2 regions of the Staphylococcus coagulans genome follow, and region 2 is predicted to be linked to the other one. Evidence: predicted binding sites of a transcription regulator. Region 2 holds the regulator's gene; the other holds the start of a gene.

Region 1 (11,916 bases), 560 kb from region 2:
AGAAGATTATAATTACGATGTACAAACAAAAGCGATTCAATTAACTGAACAAGGGATTGATAAAGCTGAGCGTATGTTCAAAATAGAGAATTTATATGATGTGAAACACGTTGATATTATTCACCACATTAATCTTGCGTTACGTGCGCATTATACAATGCAACGCGATGTTGACTATATGGTAACAGGCGGCGAAATTTTAATTGTAGACCAATTTACAGGTCGTACAATGCCTGGACGCCGTTTTTCAGAAGGATTGCATCAAGCAATCGAAGCAAAAGAAAACGTAAAAATTCAAAATGAGTCCAAAACAATGGCCTCAATTACATTCCAAAACTATTTCAGAATGTATAACAAGTTAGCTGGTATGACAGGGACTGCTAAAACAGAGGAAGAAGAATTCCGCAATATTTACAATATGACAGTAACGCAAATCCCAACCAACCGACCTGTTCAACGTCACGATAAGTCCGATTTAATTTATGTGAGTCAAAAAGGTAAATTCGATGCGGTTGTCGAAGAGGTTATAGAAAAACACCGTAAAGGTCAGCCGGTATTACTAGGGACAGTTGCGGTTGAAACTTCTGAATATATTTCTAACTTACTGAAAAAGCGTGGTATTCGTCATAGTGTGTTAAATGCTAAAAACCACGAAAGAGAAGCCGAAATTGTTGCAGGTGCAGGTCAAAGAGGATCGGTAACAATTGCAACAAACATGGCCGGTCGTGGTACAGATATTAAACTTGGCGAAGGTGTAGAAGAACTTGGAGGTCTTGCTGTTATTGGTACAGAACGACATGAATCTCGCCGTATTGATGACCAATTACGTGGTCGTTCAGGTCGTCAAGGGGACCAAGGGGACAGCCGTTTCTATCTTTCATTACAAGATGATTTAATGGTGCGTTTCGGTTCAGATCGAATGCAAGCTATGATGAACCGATTGGGTATGGATGACTCTACTCCAATTGAATCTAGAATGGTTTCTCGTGCTGTAGAATCTGCGCAAAAACGTGTTGAAGGTAATAACTTTGATGCACGTAAACGTATTTTAGAATATGATGAAGTTTTACGTAAACAACGTGAAATTATGTATGAAGAGCGAAATCGCATTATTGATGAAGTTGAAAGTTCAGAGCTCGTAATTCAAATGATGAAATCAACGTTGCAACGAACATTGAATTATTATGTGAATGAAGACGAAGAAAAAATGGATTATGAACCTATTATTCATTATATCGAAGACGTTTTCTTACATGAGGGCGACTTAAAAGAAAGTGAAATTAAAGGCAAAGACCAAGAAAACATGTTTGAAGTCATCTGGGCTAAAATTGAGGCTGCTTATGAGCGTCAAAAATCTCAATTAGGTGATCGTATGCCAGAATTTGAACGTATGATTCTTCTTCGTTCTATCGATGATCATTGGACATCACATATCGATACGATGGATCAATTAAGACAAGGGATTCACTTACGTTCATATGGTCAACAAAATCCGTTAAGAGATTATCAAAATGAAGGTCACGAGTTATTTGATATCATGATGCAAAGCATTGAAGAAGATGTAAGTAAATATATCCTAAAATCAGTAATTACTGTGGATGATGATGTGGAGCGTGAAAAAACAAAGGAGTTGGAGGGGAAGCACGTCTCAGCTGAGGACGGCAAAGAGAAAGCGAAGCCCCAACCTTTTGTAAAGGACCAAGAAATTGGTCGTAATGAGCAATGTCCATGCGGTAGTGGCAAAAAATATAAAAATTGTCATGGAAAATAAGTTGTCGAACATTTGAAGGAGAGATAAATATGGAATTATCAGAGATTAAGCGTAATATTGATGATTATGCCTCGAAATTAGAACAACTAAGGGGGTCTCTTTGACTTAGAAAATAAAGAGACAAATATTCAAGAGTATGAGGAAATGATGGCTGATCCACATTTTTGGGACAATCAAAACCGTGCTCAAGAAATCATCGATAAAAATAATGCGTTAAAGTCAGTAGTTCAAGACTATTACGAAGTCGCAGAAATGATTGAAAATATGGAAGCAACCGTTGAGCTATTGCAAGACGAATATGATGAAGATATCAAGCAAGATGTAGAAGCTGAAGTCATCGACTTTGAAGAGAAGCTCAATCATTTTGAGTTGCAACTCTTACTTAATGGTGAACATGATGCAAATAACGCAATTATAGAGTTGCACCCCGGTGCAGGTGGAACAGAGTCTCAAGATTGGACCAATATGTTGTTACGCATGTACCAGCGTTTTTGTGAGCAACAAGGATTCAAAACGGAGATTGTAGACTACCAAGCGGGTGATGAGGCGGGTGTCAAAAGCGTTACCATGCTTGTGAAAGGTCATAATGCTTATGGCTATTTGAAAGCTGAAAAAGGTGTTCATCGTTTAGTACGTATTTCGCCTTTCGATTCTTCGGGCCGACGTCATACGTCTTTCGCATCTTGTGATGTAATACCTGAATTCAACAACGAAAAAATTGAAATTGAAATCAATCCTGATGACATTTCCGTAGATACTTTCCGTGCTTCTGGTGCAGGTGGACAACATATTAATAAAACAGAGTCTGCCATTCGTATTACACACCATCCAACTGGCATCGTTGTGAACAACCAAAATGAGCGTTCACAAATTAAAAACAGAGAAGCTGCGATGAAAATGTTAAAAGCAAAGCTATATCAACTTGAACTCGAGCAAAAAGAACAAGAGTTAGCAGCTATTCGTGGTGAACAAAAAGAAATTGGATGGGGAAGCCAAATTCGATCTTATGTATTCCATCCGTATTCCATGGTAAAAGATCATCGAACAAATGAAGAAACAGGCAATGTCAATGCAGTGATGGATGGCGATATTAGTCCATTTATAGAGGCTTATTTAAGACATCTCATGCATTAAGTTGTATCAAAATAAGGAACGAAAGATGAATTCTATGATGTGATATAGAATTCATCTTTCGTTCCTTTTTTATACATGTTTTTCAAATTAAAAACGCTAAAAAACTGATATTGATGGCGTGTCAGCTCGTTTGTATTTTAGGCTTTAAGGCTTCGCGAAAAGAATTATTTTAAATTGTATTCATTTTTGTTAAATATCAGTGAAACCTGTAAAAACAAGTGAAAAATTCAATATAAATGTGTTAATATAATCAACAAATAGCTTGCATGCGCTTAATTGATTTTAGAGGAGGTTGGCTATGGGCGTCCATCAATATTTTAAAAGATTATCAGATTTAGAAAAACTAATTCGTTTACCGGGAAAGTTTAAATATTTTGAGCATAATGTAGCGGCACATTCATTTAAAGTAACAAAAATCGCCCAATACTTAGGCACTGTTGAAGAGTATCACGGGAAAACAGTGGATTGGAAAAGTTTATATGAAAAAGCATTAAATCATGACTTTGCAGAGGTTTTTACAGGTGATATTAAAACACCTGTAAAGTATGCAAGCGGTGAGTTAAAAAAACTTTTTTCACAGGTTGAGGAAGAAATGGTTGATACTTTTATTAAGGAAGAAATTCCAGAAAAGTATCAAGATATATATCGGCGCCGATTACAAGAAGGGAAAGATGATTCATTAGAAGGACAAATTTTGTCAGTAGCTGATAAAATTGACTTATTGTATGAAACGTTTGGAGAAATTCAAAAACGAAACCCTGAACCACTATTTTTCGAAATTTACGAAATGAGTCTCGAAACCATCATGCAATTTGATCATTTGTATTCAGTTCAAGATTTCATAGAACATATTATTCCTGAAATGTTAACAGAAAGATTTATCCCTAAAACTGAATTAAGAGAAACAACAATGCATATCCTTAATAAAAGAAAGATGTGATTGGATTGATCTGGTATATATTAGCCGCTTTTTTTCCATGTGTACTTGTTGTTCTTTTCAGTACGATAACGAGAAGTAAATGGATTGGGACTCTCATTACACTTGTAGTTATAGGGGCTTCCGTCTACAAGGGCTTTTTTCATAATGAATGGATTATTTTTTTAGATGTTGTCTCATTGCTAGTAGGATATCTCATTATGGATTACTTAGAGAAACACCGGACTGAGCATGATGATGACAATGGAATATAACATTTAAAAGTATTTATATTACAATTGTTATATTTAGAATGGTTATAAAAATAAATATTTTTCACCAGGAGTGAATCTGAAAAGCAAGACATTGCAATCAGATACGCTCCTTTTTGACATGTTAAAACATAGCGCAAGCACAATCACGCATTACGAACAAATGTTTGTATTTTTTAATTGTATTCTGTTAAAATATGAGTATTAAGTTGATAGGAGGCGAACAGGGATGGAGCATCATGATTTTAAAATTGCTTCAAAATTTGATCCACAAGGTGATCAACCTAAAGCAATAGAGGCGCTTGTGAAAGGGATTAAGGAAGGAAAGCGCCATCAAACATTGTTAGGGGCTACTGGGACAGGTAAAACCTTTACAATGAGTAATGTGATAAAAGAGGTAGGGAAACCAACATTAATTATTGCTCACAATAAAACGCTCGCAGGACAACTCTACAGTGAATTTAAAGCCTTCTTTCCTGAGAACAGAGTAGAGTATTTTGTGAGTTATTATGATTATTATCAACCTGAGGCGTATGTTCCATCTACTGACACATTTATAGAAAAAGACGCATCTATTAATGACGAAATTGATCAACTGCGTCACTCTGCGACAAGTGCGTTATTTGAAAGAGATGATGTCATTATTATTGCAAGTGTAAGCTGTATTTATGGTTTAGGGAATCCGGATGAATATCGTGACTTAGTAGTAAGTATTCGTGTCGGTATGGAAATGGACCGCAGTGATTTATTGAGAAAGCTTGTTGATGTGCAGTATACACGTAACGATATTGATTTTAAACGGGGAACTTTCAGAGTGCGAGGAGACGTTGTTGAGATATTTCCGGCTTCACGTGATGAATTATGTATTCGGGTTGAATTTTTTGGTGATGAAATTGATCGAATTAGCGAGATTAATTATTTAACTGGGGAAGTCCTTAGAGAACGAGAACATTTTGCGTTGTTCCCTGCATCACACTTCGTAACACGTGAAGAAAAAATGAAAATTGCAATCGAAAGAATTGAAAAAGAACTTGAAACACAACTTGAATATTTAAGAAGTGAAAACAAGCTTTTAGAGGCACAACGTTTAGAACAACGTACTAATTATGATTTAGAAATGATGCGAGAAATGGGATTCACTTCAGGGATTGAAAATTACTCTGTCCACTTAACATTAAGACCTTTAGGTTCGACGCCGTATACGTTGCTAGACTATTTCGGTGACGATTGGCTAGTGATGATTGATGAATCACATGTGACTTTACCACAAATACGGGGTATGTATAATGGTGACCAAGCACGTAAAAAGGTACTGGTTGAGCATGGCTTTCGTCTACCAAGTGCGTTAGACAATAGACCATTAAAATTTGAAGAATTTGAAGAAAAAACGAAGCAACTCGTATATGTTTCGGCAACACCAGGACCTTACGAGATTGAACATACTAACGAAATGGTAGAACAAATTATTCGACCTACAGGCTTATTGGATCCTAAAATTGAAGTACGACCTACGAAAAACCAAATCGACGACCTATTAAGTGAAATTCAGGAACGCACAGAGCGTAATGAACGTGTCTTAATTACGACATTAACGAAAAAAATGAGTGAAGACTTAACCACATATCTTAAAGAAGCAGGTGTTAAAGTTAATTACCTTCACTCAGAAATTAAAACGCTTGAACGTATAGAAATCATTCGAGATTTAAGAATGGGAACATTTGATGTATTAATTGGTATCAACCTGTTGCGTGAAGGTTTAGATATACCGGAAGTTTCTTTAGTTGTGATTTTAGATGCTGATAAAGAGGGCTTTTTACGTTCTGAACGTTCCCTTATTCAAACGATTGGTCGTGCAGCACGAAATGATAAAGGTGAAGTTATCATGTATGCTGATAAAATCACTGACTCTATGCAAGTCGCAATCGATGAAACCGAACGACGTCGTGAAATTCAAATGGCTTACAACGAAGCACACGGCATAGTGCCTCAAACAATTAATAAGCAAATTCATGATGTGATTAGTGCGACTGTGGAATCTGATGAGACAAATGAAGATGCACGTACAGAAGTGCCGAAGAAAATGACGAAAAAAGAGCGTCAAAAAACGATAGAAAATGTCGAAAAAGAAATGAAAGAAGCAGCAAAAGCACTGGATTTCGAAAAAGCAACAGAATTAAGAGATTTATTATTCGAACTAAAATCAGAAGGGTGAAAAGCATGAAAGAACCGGCGATTGTTGTGAAAGGGGCGCGCGCCCACAATTTAAAAAATGTTGATATTGAATTACCTAAACAAAAATTGATAGTGATGACGGGTTTATCTGGATCAGGTAAATCCTCATTGGCTTTTGATACGATTTATGCTGAGGGGCAACGTCGATACGTAGAATCATTAAGTGCATATGCACGTCAATTTTTAGGTCAAATGGACAAGCCCGATGTGGATACAATAGAAGGCTTGTCACCTGCAATATCAATAGACCAAAAAACAACGAGTAAAAATCCACGTTCTACAGTAGCTACGGTAACTGAAATTTATGATTATATTCGTTTGTTATATGCACGTATCGGCAAACCTTATTGTCCAAATCATGGTATTGAGATACAATCACAGACTGTACAACAAATGACGGATAGAATTATGGCGTTAGAAGAACGGACAAAAATCCAATTAATGGCACCTGTCGTTAATCATCGTAAAGGAACGCACGAAAAATTATTGAATGATATTAGTAAAAAGGGATATGTGCGTGTCCGTGTTGATGGCGAGATTATGGACGTGACACAAGTGCCAGAACTTGATAAAAATAAAAACCATACCATTGAAATTGTTGTCGATCGTTTAGTAGTCAAACCAGGTATTGAAACACGTCTGGCTGATTCAATTGAAACCGTATTAGAACTTGCAGATGGCCGTCTTGTTGTCGATGTAATTGATGGAGACCAACTTGAGTTTTCTGAAAAACATGCATGTCCAATATGTGGTTTTTCGATTGGTGAGCTTGAACCAAGAATGTTCAGTTTTAACAGTCCGTTTGGCGCATGTCCGACTTGTGATGGTTTAGGAACTAAATTAACCGTGGATATTGATTTAGTTGTTCCTGACAAAGACAAATCCCTTAATGAAGGGGCGATTGTCCCATGGGAGCCAACGAGTTCAGATTTTTATCCAACGTTATTAAAACGTGTGTGTGAAGTTTATAAAATCAATATGGATAAACCTTATAAAAAATTAACTGATCGACAAAAAAGCATTATTTTGCACGGCTCTGGGGATAAAGAGATAACTTTCTCATTCCAATCTAAAAATGGACAACAGCGTACACGTACGATGCCGTTTGAAGGTGTCATTCCGAATATTGAGCGCCGTTACCATGAATCGCCTTCAGAATATGTCCGTGAAATGATGCAAAAATATATGGCAGAACAACCTTGTGAAACATGTCATGGACAAAGATTAAGTCGAGAAGCACTTTCAGTTTATGTTGCTGGAAAAAATATTGGTGAAGTCGTTGAACAATCTATAAAAGAAGCGCTTGATTACTATGAAAATATCGAATTATCAGATCAAGATGCCCAAATTGCGCGTTTAATTTTAAAAGAGATTACATCTCGTTTATCCTTTTTGAATAACGTAGGTTTGGATTATTTAACGTTGAATCGTGCATCAGGAACATTGTCAGGAGGAGAAGCGCAACGCATACGTTTGGCAACTCAAATCGGTTCACGTCTTTCTGGTGTCCTTTATGTACTTGATGAACCTTCCATTGGTTTGCATCAGCGTGATAACGATCGTCTCATCAATACGCTAAAAGAAATGCGCGATTTAGGAAATACATTAATTGTTGTCGAACATGATGAAGATACGATGATTGAAGCGGACTACCTTGTCGATATCGGACCGGGTGCAGGTGATCATGGGGGCCATGTTGTTTCTAGTGGTACACCTAAACAAGTGATGCGAGATAAAAGATCACTGACAGGTCAATATTTGAGTGGTAAAAAGTTTATTCCTGTTCCTGAACATCGTCGAGAAAAAACCAACCGTAAAATCTCGGTAAAAGGCGCAAGAAGTAACAACCTTAAAGGTGTAGATGTCGATTTTCCACTGTCTGTTATGAATGTGGTAACTGGGGTTTCAGGTTCTGGAAAAAGTTCGCTTGTTAACGAAGTATTGTATAAATCTCTTGCTAAAGCAATCAACAAATCAAAAGTGAGACCTGGGGCACATGATGAAATTACAGGCATTGAAGAGATTGATAAAATTATAGATATTGATCAGTCGCCTATTGGTCGTACGCCAAGATCTAATCCAGCCACATATACAGGTGTTTTTGATGATATACGAGATGTTTTTGCCTCAACAAACGAAGCAAAGGTACGAGGTTATCAAAAAGGACGTTTTAGCTTTAATGTGAAAGGCGGACGTTGTGAAGCATGTAAAGGTGACGGTATTATCAAAATTGAAATGCATTTTTTACCAGATGTTTATGTGCCATGTGAAGTATGTGGAGGGAAACGTTATAATCGCGAAACTTTAGAAGTCACATATAAAGGTAAAAACATTTCTGACGTTTTAGAGATGACAGTTGAAGACGCGGTCCATTTCTTTGAAAATATCCCTAAAATCAAACGTAAATTACAGACGCTTGTGGATGTAGGTTTAGGTTATATTACGTTAGGTCAACCGGCAACAACGCTTTCGGGTGGTGAAGCACAACGTGTGAAACTCGCATCTGAATTGCATAAACGTTCAACTGGACGTTCAATTTATATTTTAGATGAGCCAACAACAGGTTTACATGTTGACGATATTAGTCGATTATTAAAAGTTTTAAATCGACTTGTTGACAATGGTGATACAGTCGTTATTATTGAACATAACCTTGATGTCATTAAAACTGCTGACCATTTAATTGACTTAGGGCCAGAAGGTGGTGAAGGTGGCGGGACAATCCTAGCAACAGGGACACCTGAAGAGATTGCCGCACATCCAACTTCATACACTGGACGTTATTTGAAAGAAATATTGGCACGTGATAAAGCGCGACAGGAGGGCTAGTAAATGAAAGAAGCAAAAATCAAAGTGTTAGAATTACTACAAGATGGAAAGATTTCAGTAGAAGAAGCAGCAATACTTTTAGATGCAATGGCTACAGACACAACGACAGCACAAGCGCAAACGAACCATTCAGATACTCAAAAAAGCGAAGCGAAAGCTGATGATACAAGCGTAGACAGCGATTTTAAATCATCAGTAGAAGACTTTGTCCGCGACACATTTGAAAATGTTAGTGAAACACTACGTCAAGGCGTTGAATATGTAAATCAACAGCGCGAACAAGCAAAGCAAAATAAAGAAGCACACCCTATCGATCCTTTAAAACAATTTGAAAAAACATTAAAAGAAGTGACAGATCGATTAAATAAAGAAAAGTAAATGCCCTTTATTTAAAAGATTATCATTGTGATTTCGTACTTATATTATAGTGTAGAGATTGTTCTTATATGCGTCCCTAAAATTCATGTGATTTTTGAATTTTGGGGACTTTTTTTCTGTCTAGTGGCAGATGTTCCTTCTTAAATAGTAAAAATGTTAAAATGAATAGGGTCATTGAGTAGGGTGAACCGCTTTTAATAGATGAGACACAACGAGTTAAGACGAATGTAAAAGTTTTTTTATAATGAAATACATCTCTTTCTTTCGCATTTCATGTATAATATAGGACATAATTAACAACGATAGGCACAGTCCATCGTATTGAACTGTGTTAAAAAGAATCGTGTTTAACTGAGCGTATGAAATCAGTCTCGCAATAGGACTGTTATTTTACGTCTTTCTATATGATGATTAACGAGAGATAGAGTGAATACTGAGGTGACTGACATGTTAACAACTCAAGATTTGGTAAAGCGATTTAATTTGAAAGTGATAGCTGGTGAAGCAGGTTTAAACCGACCTATTCATAATACAGATATCTCTAGACCTGGTTTAGAGATGGCGGGCTATTTCTCACATTATGCTTCGAATCGAATTCAACTATTAGGTACAACAGAACTTTCGTTTTATAATTTATTGCCAGATGAGGATAGACAAGGGCGGATGAGAAAGCTTTGTCGTCCAGAAACACCAGCAATCATTATCACGAGAGGGCTTGAAGCGCCTGAGGAATTGTTAGAAGCTTCCAAAGCGTTAGATACACCACTCATTTATGTGGACGAAGCCACGACACGTGTCATGGGACGTCTCACTTCTTATCTTGAGCACGAATTAGCAAATTCTACAGCATTACATGGTGTACTGGTAGACGTGTATGGGATTGGTGTATTAATTACTGGAGATTCAGGCATAGGTAAAAGTGAAACAGCTTTAGAACTTGTGAAGCGTGGTCATCGTCTAGTCGCAGACGATAATGTAGAAATTAAAGAAATCAATAAAAACGAATTGATTGGTAAGCCGCCTAAAATTATTGAGCATTTACTAGAAATAAGAGGGCTAGGAATTATTAACGTGATGACGCTTTTTGGCGCAGGTTCTATCTTGACGCAAAAACGCATACGGCTGAATATCAATCTTGAAACGTGGGATCAAAACAAATTATATGATCGCGTTGGATTGAATCACGAGACGCTTAAAATTTTGGATACGGAAATTACTAAAAAAACAGTCCCAGTTCGACCAGGAAGAAACGTGGCTGTCATTATTGAAGTAGCCGCAATGAATTATCGACTCAATATTATGGGCATTAACACAGCAGAAGAATTTAATGAACGTTTAAATGCTGAAATATTAAGAAATAGTACACATCAAAAAGGAGATAAAGAATGATGATTGGTTACATCAACCCTGTAGCAATTGATCTAGGTGGATTGCAAATCAAGTGGTATGGGATTATTATAGCAACTGCAATATTAATTGGTTATTGGTTCGCACAAAAAAGTGCACAAAAAGTGGGCTTTAAAGAAGACGATTTAATTAATATTTTAATTGTCTGCGTCATTGTCGCTATCATTACTGCGCGACTCTATTTTGTTTTATTCCACTTGGATTATTACTTACAAAACCCCGCAGAGATTATCATGATCTGGCGTGGAGGAATTGCCATCCACGGTGGCTTAATTGGTGCGTTTGCCATGGGGATGTATTATTGTTATCGCAAAAATTGGCATCCTTTACAACTCGGTGATATCGTTGCACCTAGTATTATATTGGCGCAAGGGATTGGACGCTGGGGAAATTTCATGAACCATGAGGCTCATGGTGGACCAGTTAGTCGTGCCTTTTTGGAACAATTGCATTTACCACAATTCATAATTGAGAATATGAAAATTGGTGGTATTTATTATCACCCTACTTTTTTATATGAATCCATATGGAATGTGATTGGTTTTATCGTTTTAATTCTTTTGCGTCGACGTCTTCGTGTTGGCGAAACATTTTTTACGTATTTAATTTGGTACTCGATTGGCCGTTTCTATATCGAAGGCTTGCGAACAGATAGCTTGATGTTAACAGAGACGATTCGAATTGCACAGCTTGTCTCTATTATCGCGATTGTGATCGGGATAACACTGTTTATATGGAGACGATTTAAATCCAAAGCACCGTTGTATCAGGAAGTGGGTGTTTTAAATTGGCCTTGGGAAAAGAAAGGGTCACGTTAAATGAAAAGACGCTTAACCGTCATTCCGACCAAAATGCATAATGCGCTTTGGCACATGTATGACTATCGAAGTTTTACAAAATTATTTAAAAATACACTAATTATTGAACTGGCGCGATTTGTACCGAGTTTGAAATTCAAACGCTGGCTCTATCGACAT
Region 2 (11,916 bases):
TTAGAACCCCATTGTCTGAATTGTTTAAGCTCTTCTAATTCTAAGCTTCCTGAAACATGTAGCAAACTGTATAATAATGCTGAACCATGACCCGCTGATAAAATGAAACGGTCTCTGTTGAAATATTCATTTGAATTAGGGTTGAAATTCAAATGACGTGTCCATAAAGTATAAGCCATTGGTGCTGCGCCCATTGGTAATCCAGGGTGTCCTGAATTCGCTTTTTCGATGGCGTCAATACTTAAACCACGTAATGTATTAATCGCAAGTTGATCTTTTGTTTCTGTCATATTATTACTTCCTTCCTTTCGAATGCTCATCATATTTTCATTATAACCGAAATGGTAGTATAAAGCCTAATAAATCAGCACGCCAATCACCAAATATAAGCCTAATTTTAAATTAGTGACGTAAATGATTTTTCTTTTGGATTTCTTTAAGTTTTTCAGGTGTAACATCATTACCCTCTGGATCAATGACCTTAGTGTTCTCTATTTGGCTTTTGAAGCTACTTCTAAACATCTCTAAGTACTCACTTCTTAATTGTGATTGCTCTTTTGCTTCACTTTCTGTTAAGCCCTCTTGCTTTTTCTTATTAGCTAATTCATTGATTCGATTCAATTTTTCTTGAGTAAACATCATCAATTCCCTCCGTCATTTTCTTTACAAAAATATAACAGATATAATGGATAAAACCAAACGCTTAAACTTGTATTACAATTAAAGTGGAATAGCGTCCGTTTTTTAGCCGAAACTTTCTTATCTTGTGGAAAATAGGCATATAGAAAGAAACAATTTATTAAAAAATTAAAATGCCTAATTCAAAAAGAGGTTGTCTTTTACATTTATTGAACTTATCAAGAGTTCGTCTACAAGTCTAATTGACCTCGAGCATATTTTGACTCGAGGTTCAAATGAGACTGAAAACTTCGAAGTGTCATAATATATGGGATATCTAATTGGAAAAAATTGGAAGTAAAAATGGAGATTGAAAGTATTTCGTACGCAGAAAAAGTTGATTTTGATTAACGGCCAAGTGTTGTCGCAATCGCTGGCTGATTCGTATCGATGTGTTCGTGTTTTTGAACTTTTTCTGTTTGGTTTGTTTTCAATTGGTGATCTGTCATTTCGTACGTTTGTTCTGTATGACTGCTATCGCTTGCTAATACAAAGAATGTAAAGAAAAGTAGTATAGATATGATAAATACCGTTAAAAACAGGTATATTTCTGAAATTTTAACATGAATCATTACTATCACTCCTAGAACGTTTGTTTGTATTAACACTCTAACAGAACGAATGTTCTATGTCAACACCAAAACGAACAAACGTTTGTGATTATTTCATCAATATGTTATACTAACCTCAAACCAAACGAAGAAGGAGTGTGCGAAATGAGAGAACTCACAAAGAGACAAAGCGAAATATTTGAATTTATAAAGCATGTCGTGCAAACAAAAGGGTATCCACCGAGTGTTCGAGAAATCGGTGAAGCAGTTGGTTTAGCTTCTAGCTCAACTGTGCACGGTCATTTATCTAGATTAGAAGAAAAAGGGTATATTCGACGAGATCCAACTAAGCCTCGTGCCATAGAAATTGTGAATGAACTCATGGGAGAACCTGTCAATATGGAAGAAACTATCTATGTGCCTGTCATTGGTAAGGTCACAGCAGGGACACCTATATCTGCTATTGAGAACGTTGAAGAATACTATCCATTACCAGAACATTTCACTTCAACACATAATGGCCAAATATTCATCCTAAATGTTATCGGAGAGAGTATGATTGAAGCTGGTATTTTAGACGGAGATAAAGTTATTGTTAGAAGCCAATCAATCGCTGAAAATGGCGACATCATTGTAGCTATGACTGATGAAGATGAGGCTACAGTAAAAAGATTTTATAAAGAAAAAAATAGATACCGTCTTCAACCAGAAAACAGTAGTTTAGAACCTATTTATTTAGATAATGTCACTGTACTCGGAAAAGTTATTGGCTTATTCAGAGAAATGTAAAAATGGCATTTGATCACTCCTTCTAAAAAAAGCAAGCGACTTAATGAAGCACATTCACTAGTCGCTTGCTTTATTTTTTTATTTTTTATTGAGTAATTTTTTAATACGATCTAAAATATCTTCCGATTGATTTAAAGGGGGATTATTTTGTTGATTAATTTCATTTTTCCAAATCATATTCACTGTTAATCACTTCCAAAGAAGCTATTCCCCTTTATCTCAGCATCAAACATTACCCGATATAATTTTCGGTGAAAAACGGTTGGCGCTCTGAATTAAAATCAACACCAATACCTATTGTTTTCACACTTCTATTTAATATATTTTTTCGATGTCCTTTAGAATTCATTAATCCATGATGGGCATATATAGGACTCGTTTGACCATATGCTAAGTTTTCCGCAGCAACTTGATATTGATGACCATCAGCTTTAATACGATCAAATGGTGTTTTACCGCTTAAATCATTATGATCAAAGTAATGATTTTTTGCCATATCAGTACTATGTTTTCTAGCTGTTTGCGCAAGAGAATCAGAATAAGCTAATGGCTTTAAGCCTTTTTGAACTCTTGTAGCATTTAACAAGTTATAATCACCTTTTTCAAAACTATCACTCAAAAATTTTGAAGGGGCAGCGTACTGCGCATTTAATTTATATTCCATCGTATGACTGATTTGCATCAACCCCATGAGTTGATGGTTGTCATATTTATCATAGAAAACAGTCGTGTAGATACCATCTTTATCAAAAATATCATAATCTTGTTGTTCTTTTTTATAAATGGTATGACCTTTTTTAATTTCATCTACAGGTGTTCCTAGTTTTTCACGGACAAAATCTTTAGGGCTTCCATATTTAATCCCATTTTTAGAAGTAATCATATTTTGATTCGTATACAACCCGTGTACTTTATCATTGATAAAACTGACCATGACAAACTCATTAAAATCATGATGATAAACATACCAGCGCGTACCGTATTCGTTGCCTATTTTGGAAACTGGTTGCCCGAGTTTTGCATCAACTTGCTTTTTGGTCATATTCATTTGAATATTTCTCATCGCAAAAACTTGCTGTTCTGGTGTTTTTAACGTGGTTTCATTTGTTTTGCCATCGACGAGTTGATCAATTTTTTCATTAGCTGGCTTTACAAAATCAGATATTACTGTACTCGGTTGAATTGGGACAAAAAGAATAATTAGCAATCCTAAAAGAAAAAACAAAAGGAATTTACGGATAATCAACAGCTCCTTTAATCTCTGTCACCATTAAAAATAGAATTGCGAACGATGACGTAGTCTACCTTTCTAAGCGCATCAATGTCTTTTCCACCTGCATATGAAATTGAACTTTGTAAGTCTTCTTTCATTTCAGTGAGGGTATCTTTTAATGCACCTTTATGTTCGACAAACATTTTTTTACCCTCAACATTTTTACGTTCACCTTTTTGAAATTCTGATGCACTACCAAAGTATTCCTTGTATGTTTTACCGTCTATTTCAACCGTTTCCCCTGGTGATTCTTCATGGGCAGCAAATAATGACCCTATCATTACCATTGAAGCACCAAAACGGATTGATTTGGCGATATCACCATGTGTACGAATACCACCATCTGCAATAATCGGTTTACGCGCTGCTTTACTACAGTGATTCACTGCTGCAAGTTGCCATCCACCCGTACCAAAACCAGTTTTAATTTTAGTAATACACACGCGACCTGGACCGATACCTACTTTTGTAGCATCTGCACCTGCATTTTCAAGTTCTCTTACACCTTCAGGGGTACCCACATTCCCTGCGATAACAAATACATTCGGCAATTGTTTTTTAATATGCTGAATCATTTCAATAACTTGATCTGAATGACCGTGTGCAATATCGATTGTAATATACTCAGGAGAAAGACCTTCTGCTTTTAATTGATTGATAAAATCAAATTCACCTTGTTTTACACCTACTGAGATTGATGCAAAGTATCCTTTTTCATGCATAGATTTAACGAATGGCAGGCGTGCTGCTTCATCAAATCTATGCATGATATAAAAGTAATCATTTTGAGCAAACCACTCTGCCAATGATTCATTCATCACGGTTTGCATATTTGCTGGGACAACAGGTAATTTAAAACGCTTCGGTCCAAATTGAATGGAAGTATCGATTTCTGAACGACTTTTAACTACACTTTTGTTAGGGATGAGTTGTATATCTTCATAATCAAAAATTTTCATAAAAAAAGCCCCTTTATATATTTATTCCTATGATAATATACTATCTTTAGGAAACAAAGTAAATAAAGGGAGATCGGTTTTACCAGCTTGATTTTTTAACACCAGGGATTTGTCCTTTGTGTGCATGTTCTCTAAATGCGATACGAGACATTTCAAATTTACGCATAACACCTCGAGGACGACCTGTAACTTTACATCTACGAGTTAAACGTGTAGGTGATGCGTCTCTAGGTAATTTTTTAAGACCTTCATAGTCACCTTTTGCTTTTAATTCTCTTCTAATTTCAGCATATTTAGCGACCATTTCTTCTCTTTTTTTCTCTTTAGCTATTTTAGACTTCTTAGCCATTTATATGAACAACTCCTTTGAATCGTAATTATTACGTTTTACATCATAGCACATTCTTTTCCCTATTCGCAAGCCTTTAAAATATAAAAAAGTAAAAAAGAGTTGGCAAAAATGGAGTGACATGCTAAAATATTAAATCGTAATAGTTTCAATTTGAAAAGGAGGTCCTACCCATGCGCGTAAACGTTACTTTAGCATGTACTGAATGTGGTGATCGTAACTATATCACAACTAAAAACAAACGAACTAATCCTGAGCGTATTGAAATGATGAAATACTGCCCAAGATTAAACAAACATACTTTACACAGAGAAACTAAATAATCGTAGTGCTTATATCATAACACTACGATTATAAAGTATAAAAGAAAATGAATCTATCATTTCTTTAACTTAAATCACAAGTGTCATTGCCTTGTCATATTTTCGAGGCAATTAGACATTCATTGAGAATTCTATATTTAAACGATTTGATTATTAATTTTGAGTTGAATTATTTATGTCCTAGGCTCGTTTGATAGTAGAGCAGGATACCTATCTTTTATTTAAAATACGACACCAGTCAAATTACGTTACACACGTGAATACGTAATTTGACTTTTTTTATGCGCCTTAAAGGCTTACTTAAGTCAATTGAGTCACTTCAAATTATCTTCATAATGCATTTATTTTGTAATACATACCATTTTAAATTTTGAGGCTCCTCATATTTTATTTAAACCATTGAATGAAATGTTCATTTACTATATTTAATTTTGTAAAAGTAAAACTGAATCGTAACTTTAACGCCATCCATGCTATTTGTCATATGCCACTCTGAACGTATATCTCTAAAAACCTTATTTTTTATCACTTTAAAGTCTTAAATTCCTATTGAAACTATACTATTTTAGAAGTAAAATAAATGAAAATCTAAATTATGAGGAGAAATTGTTTATGGAAGAAAAGAATTTGAGTAGAACCCTCCAATCAAGGCATATCACAATGATTGCCATTGGGGGCGCTATCGGAACAGGATTGTTTGTAGCAACCGGTGGCGTTATCGCACAAGCTGGCCCAGGAGGTGCCATTCTCGCGTACATAATTATAGGTATTATGTTGTACTTTTTAATGTCATCAATCGGGGAAATGGCAACATTTTATCCAGTGTCAGGTGCTTTTAGTAGTTATGCAACACGTTTTGTTGATCCGTCACTTGGTTTCACGATGGGATGGCTTTATTGGACTATCTGGTCGTTGGTTACAAGCGTAGATGTCATCGTCGCATCTAATGTAATTAGTTATTGGGATACCTTTCATTTCTTCTCACCTCTTGTTTGGAGTTTGCTTTTTCTAACATTACTATTCTTAGTTAATGTATTCACTGTAAAAGCTTTTGGAGAAGCTGAGTTTTGGCTCTCATTAATCAAAGTCATTACAATTATTATTTTCATAATACTCGGTATTTTAATGATTTTTGGTATTCTAGGTGGGCATTACTATGGTCTTAAAAACTTTACGGTTGGAGAAGCACCGTTCGTAGGAGGCATTTCAGGATTTTTAAGCGTGCTGTTAATTGCTGGATTTTCAGTTGGTGGTACTGAAGTTGTTGCGGTAACTGCAGGGGAATCTGACAATCCGAGAGAATCTATGCCTAAAGCGATTAAACAAGTGTTCTGGCGAATTTTACTGTTTTATGTGTTATCCATCGCTGTCATTTCATCCATTTTAGCTTATACTGATCCTACATTACTCAACGAAAATGGGTCAATTGCACAAAGTCCATTTACTATTGTATTCGACAAAGTAGGTATTGCTTTTGCTGCTTCTGTCATTAATGCGGTCATTTTAACTTCATTACTTTCAGCAGCTAACTCTGGTGTTTTTACTACAAGTCGTATGCTTTATTCATTAAGTCAACATGGGCAAGCACCTCAATTTTTAGGCAAAATTCATCATCGCTCAAAATTACCTTTAAATGCTTTATTTACAACTTTTGTTTTTATTGCGATTGTTACTCTCTATGCCAACTACAATCCAAAAAGCGTCATTGGGTTGCTAAATATTATTGGTGCACTTGTCACATTTGTATGGGGCTCAAGTTTAATTGCACAAATCCGAATGAGACGTGCAATTAAGAAACAAAATAAAAATATTGATCAACTACTTGCATATAAAGCACCATTCTTCCCTGTGGGACCTATTATCGTTATTGCAATCTTGTTGTTCTTAATATTTGGTAGCTCAGCAGAAGCTATTGTTCATTTTGAAGTTTCTAAATTACTTCAAAGCTTTTTACCTATTATTGTGCTAATTGTTGTTTATTTCGTACACAAAGCAATCAATAAAACAAAAGTGATTCCTCTTGAAGAAATAGATTTAAGTGAGCATGAGTCCTATCGTGAATCGTAAATATCACTTTAATCACTTTTTTGTATTACAACCTATACACGATGACTATTTTCAGTAGTCATCATACACTATCATGGAGTGAGACTTAAAAAGTCACGCTCCATGTTTCTTTTTATCCCACTATCTCTTTTAACTGCCCTATATTGATGTGAAAACTTATTTATCTCCCATTTACTATAAATCGGTAAATAATGTATAATTAAGTTAATAAATTGTAAAGGTGGTTATTGTATGGTCGGTCAAACAAACCTTTTCGATGATGTTTTAAAGCCGGATGAACGTTTTGTCATCGTCGTTCAAGCTTTAGAAAATAAAAATGGGCAGTTAGCAAAACGCACATTAAGAGAATATAGTAGCTTAACCCATGATCAGATGAACAATTTATTTCAACATTTAAAAGAATTATATTTAGACTCTGAGTTTGAAGCGAATCAATCTGCATTCACAATTACGGTCTATACGAACTTAGACTATACAGCGGATCAAGTGTATGCCCATATTAAACGTCATCGTGGCAAACACGAGTGGACACATACTGCAAAATAGCATCATCAATTTGTTCCATAAAAAAAACAACACAAGTTACAACGATAACAGTTGAATTTCACTTTATCTTCAATGTGTTTTATCGTTATCTAAAGACTTGTGTTGCTTTTTAAATTTTTTTATGAAAACAACAAACGACTTTAATCTATTAAATCTCACGAGTCCGAGTATTGCTTATTTGTTTATAAGTTGCTCCAACGCGTATGGAATTCCATCCTCATCATTACTTTTGGTTACCATATCTGCTTGTTCTTTTACTTCATCAGATGCGTTATCCATTGCAACTGCAGTACCGGCAGTTTTAAACATTTCTATATCATTGGCACTATCACCAAAAGCAACAATATGATTCACATCAATATCCAACCGCTCCGCTAAAGCTTCAATGGCTGCACCTTTTGAAACGCTTTTTCTCATGAATTCTAGGAAAAATGGTTTGCTTGTCGTCATGTCAATAGCTTTATTAAATTCATTTCCAAATTGTTTAATTATTTTTTCAATGTTTTCTTCAAAGTCAACACCCATTACTTTCGGAACTGATTTTTGAATGTAACTTTTCAAATCATCTACTTTTTCCATTTCTAAACCAGTCAGTTCAGATTCTCGATTCATATATTCATGTTCACCATCATAGATAATCTTTCCGTGATCATACGTAAGAACAAATAAATGACGTTCTCGACAAAAATCTACAATTTTATCAAATTCTTCCTTCTCAATATCTTTTTTCGATACAATTTCATCAGCGGCTAAGTCTGTTGTTTGAGCACCGTTATAGCTCATTATATAACTGCCATATTGATCCATTTTAAGTTCTTTCGCTGTCGGTAACATGCCTTCAGTCGGACGACCTGAAGCTAAAGCAAGTTTATAACCTTCATTTTGTAGATTAAGCAAATAAGATTTTGTTTTTTCTGAAAGATGGTTTTCAGAAGTCATTAACGTATCATCCATATCCATTACAATTAATTCAATTTTCATCTAACAATCTCCTTTCAACTTGTTTATATCTTACAATAGTCTTCTGAACATATACAATAAAACCGTTTGAGTAACAACAAATAAAGCCCTTTTATAGTGTACAAATGAATCAATGAAGATAATAAAGAAGAGTGAGACAGAAATCGATTTGGATTCGTCTCACCCTTCCCTAGCTAAGATAACTAAGTATGTACAAACTTTCATACAAAAGCGCTCTTAAACAGTACATTTATGCACCTTATATTTAAAGTTCTCTTTTAGACTAAATGTATTATATTTCAATCTCAACTTTCCATCTTATTTGATACGTAAATCAAACGCGACACGATACATGTTTAATAATGATGAATGACGTCACTCACCACACCTGTTGTATTAACAGTTGCTAATTCTGAATGACAACTTTTAACTTCTTTGCGTAATGCACGCACAAGTGGACCGCTGTTTTCTTTTTTTACCATTGTTAAAATAGTTGGTCCCGCCCCGGATAAAACAGTGGCATAAGCATGATAGCGATGGGCAATTGTTTTAATTTGATCAAAATCTTGAATGAGATGTTGACGAAACGGTTCGTGCAGGCCATCTTGTTCCATCATTTGACCCGCGAGAACATAATTATGCTGAATTAACGCACTTATCATTGTATTGCTAATAGCGCTATATTTCACCGCTTCTTTATGCGTCAATGTCTCTGGCAACACTTTTCGTGCTGTTGTTGTCGCTAACTCATAACTTGGTATTGTGACAATAAAATCAACATCTGGTACATCAATATGTGCAACACTTGTGATATGTGTTTCTACATTATGATAGCCCACTACTAATCCGCCATAAATCGTCGGTGCGACATTATCAGGATGGCCTTCAATATTAGTGGCAAGTTGTAAAAGCTCATACTTAGATAACTCTATGTCTCCAAAATAATTGGCGATGTATAAAGCAGCAACAAGTGCAGATGCCGAAGAGCCAAGACCTCGTGCTAAAGGGATATCACTAAACATTTTTATTTCTAAAGCAGGTAAGGTCACTCGATACTTATCCGCCACTTTTTGAGCAATCTGATACATATAGTGCGCCTCATCTTCAGGTAAACCAACCAAATGCGGTCCTTCATGAACAAAACGCCATTTTTCGCCTGAAATGATTTGCGCCTCAATATATAAAAACTTGTTTAATGCCATACCAATTGAATCAAAACCACAACCTAGATTCGCAGTCGATGCGGGAACTTTCAAGCTCAATTTATTTTTTGTCATTGTAACGCATCCTTAATATATTGAATAATACTTTCCTTATTATTTGGTAATGCTTGAATTGGGTTCTCCAATAAACCAATCGCAGTGTCTGGGTCTTTTAAACCATTTCCGGTTAATACCGCAACAACACGTTGACCTTGTTTGAGTCGACCTTGACGATGTAATTTAATCAGACCTGCAATGGATGCATTACTTGCTGGCTCACTAAAAATACCTTCTTTAGACGTCATCAATTGATAAGCTTCTAAAATTTCTTCGTCTGTGACAGCATCAATGAGCCCATGTGACTCATCAATAGCTTGTACCGCTTTGTCCCAACTTGCAGGATTACCAATACGAATCGCCGTTGCGATAGTCTCTGGATTTTTCACTACTTTATTTTGCACAATAGGTGAAGCGCCTTCTGCTTGAAAGCCAAACATCTGTGGTAATCCAGATTGATTTGCATCATGATAAGTTTTAAATCCTTTCCAATATGCGGTAATATTGCCTGCATTACCAACAGGAATCGCTAAAACATCAGGTGCTTGTCCTTCAAGTTGGTCGACAATTTCAAATGCTCCTGTTTTTTGACCTTCAATACGGTATGGATTGACAGAGTTTACTAATTCAATTTCACCGTCCTGCGCTACTTCTTTTACGATTTCTAAAGCTTCGTCAAAGTTTCCTTCAATAGAAACAATTTCTGCACCATACATCACAGCTTGTGATAATTTACCTAATGCAATTTTGCCTTCTGGAATAACTACAATTGCTTTTAAACCTGCTCTTGCTGCATAAGCGGCTGCCGAAGCGGATGTATTCCCCGTTGATGCGCAAATTACAATTTTACGCCCTTGTTCCTTGGCTTTAGTGACTGCCATCACCATACCTCTATCTTTAAATGAACCTGTAGGATTGGCACCTTCATATTTGACATAGAGTTCGACACCTAACATTTCTGAAATTGTATCGCAATAAATTAAAGGCGTATGCCCTTCATTTAATGTCACTTTAGGTGTATCATCTGTGACTGGTAAAAATGATTGATATTCTTCAACAAGACCTTTCCATAATTTCATTCTTATCAAACTCCTTCAACTGGATATACTTTTTGTACGTGATAGCCTTCTTCTGATTCGACGTAAGTTGTTGGATGTTGATCAACACCAACAACAACCGCTGCTACACTATTAGACGATAACGTTTCAATCTGAAGAGACTTATGAAAAGGTAGCTTGCTTTTCAATGTCGCTTCGACTTGCTTTTGTGAAACTTCAGGTGTATTAATCACTAAATAATAACTTTCCTTTTCTTTTATCGTTACTGTTTCGCCATCGTCCATCATTTCTTTTGTTTTATCAGTTTTTAATTCAAAATGCGGTGGCAATGTATGAAGATCAGACTCAAATTGAAGTGCAACATTTAATAAGTCACTCACGACTGCTGAGCCTGTTGCTAAACTGCCGGCACCTTTTCCATAAAACATTGTTTCGCCTACAGCGTCTCCGATAACATATATCGCATTGTATTCATTTTCAACCGCTGCAAGTTGGTGTGAATGTGCAATTAAAGTTGGTTTCACGGATGCTTCCACTTTACCGTTGACATAGGCACCCTTCCCGATAAGTTTAATCTTGTAGCCTAAAGCTTTTGCAGCATCTATATCTTGGGTCGTTACACCACTAATCCCTTCTGTTTCAACATCTTTTAAATTAATTACTTGGTTAAATGATAAATAAGAAGTAATAACGACTTTACGCGCTGCATCGATTCCCTCAACATCATCTGTTGGATCGGCTTCTGCAAATCCTAAATCTTGCGCTTCTTTTAAAGCATCTTCATAAGGTGTGCCTTCTTCTGTCATTTTAGTTAAAATAAAATTCGAAGTACCATTAAAGACACCCATGAATTTACTGATATTATTTGCATTCAATCCATTATTTATTGCATTGACAATCGGTATACCCCCAGCTACACTCGCTTCATATTTAAGCGCCACTGCATTTTGTTGTGCTAGGTCTTCTAAAACGCGCAAGTGAACAGCCAATAAATCTTTATTTGCCGTAATGACATGTTTCTTTTGAGTCAATGCTGCTTTTAACCAATCCACAGTCGGCTCAATCCCACCCATTACTTCAATAATAATATCAACATCATTGTCA

Evidence for each region. Region 2 encodes LexA, which represses DNA repair genes until DNA is damaged. Its sites were predicted from a motif close to CGAACATATGTTCG; they were not measured.
Region 1: a site for LexA is predicted at 4,250-4,263, ahead of uvrB (excinuclease ABC subunit UvrB). Genes of this name have one in related genera too.

What each region holds. Positions count from the first base shown of each region.
Region 1 is NZ_CP092966.1:2,095,379-2,107,294, reverse strand. It holds gene secA (preprotein translocase subunit SecA) at 1-1,771, shown strand, start outside; one part of gene prfB (peptide chain release factor 2) at 1,801-1,863, shown strand; one part of gene prfB (peptide chain release factor 2) at 1,865-2,905, shown strand; gene KM149_RS10105 (YfbR-like 5'-deoxynucleotidase) at 3,204-3,845, shown strand; gene KM149_RS10100 (CsbA family protein) at 3,851-4,096, shown strand; gene uvrB (excinuclease ABC subunit UvrB) at 4,323-6,305, shown strand; gene uvrA (excinuclease ABC subunit UvrA) at 6,311-9,154, shown strand; gene KM149_RS10085 (SHOCT-like domain-containing protein) at 9,158-9,532, shown strand; gene hprK (HPr(Ser) kinase/phosphatase) at 9,980-10,921, shown strand; gene lgt (prolipoprotein diacylglyceryl transferase) at 10,921-11,757, shown strand; gene KM149_RS10070 (acyltransferase) at 11,758-11,916, shown strand, end outside.
Region 2 is NZ_CP092966.1:1,538,665-1,550,580, forward strand. It holds gene tkt (transketolase) at 1-290, opposite strand, end outside; gene KM149_RS07385 (DUF896 domain-containing protein) at 403-639, opposite strand; gene sosA (DNA damage-induced cell division inhibitor SosA) at 1,026-1,250, opposite strand; gene lexA (transcriptional repressor LexA) at 1,395-2,018, shown strand; gene KM149_RS07400 (CAP domain-containing protein) at 2,251-3,264, opposite strand; gene guaC (GMP reductase) at 3,273-4,250, opposite strand; gene rpsN (30S ribosomal protein S14) at 4,330-4,599, opposite strand; gene rpmG (50S ribosomal protein L33) at 4,773-4,922, shown strand; gene KM149_RS07420 (amino acid permease) at 5,535-6,989, shown strand; gene KM149_RS07425 (hypothetical protein) at 7,221-7,535, shown strand; gene KM149_RS07430 (Cof-type HAD-IIB family hydrolase) at 7,710-8,516, opposite strand; gene thrB (homoserine kinase) at 8,852-9,772, opposite strand; gene thrC (threonine synthase) at 9,769-10,833, opposite strand; gene KM149_RS07445 (homoserine dehydrogenase) at 10,839-11,916, opposite strand, start outside.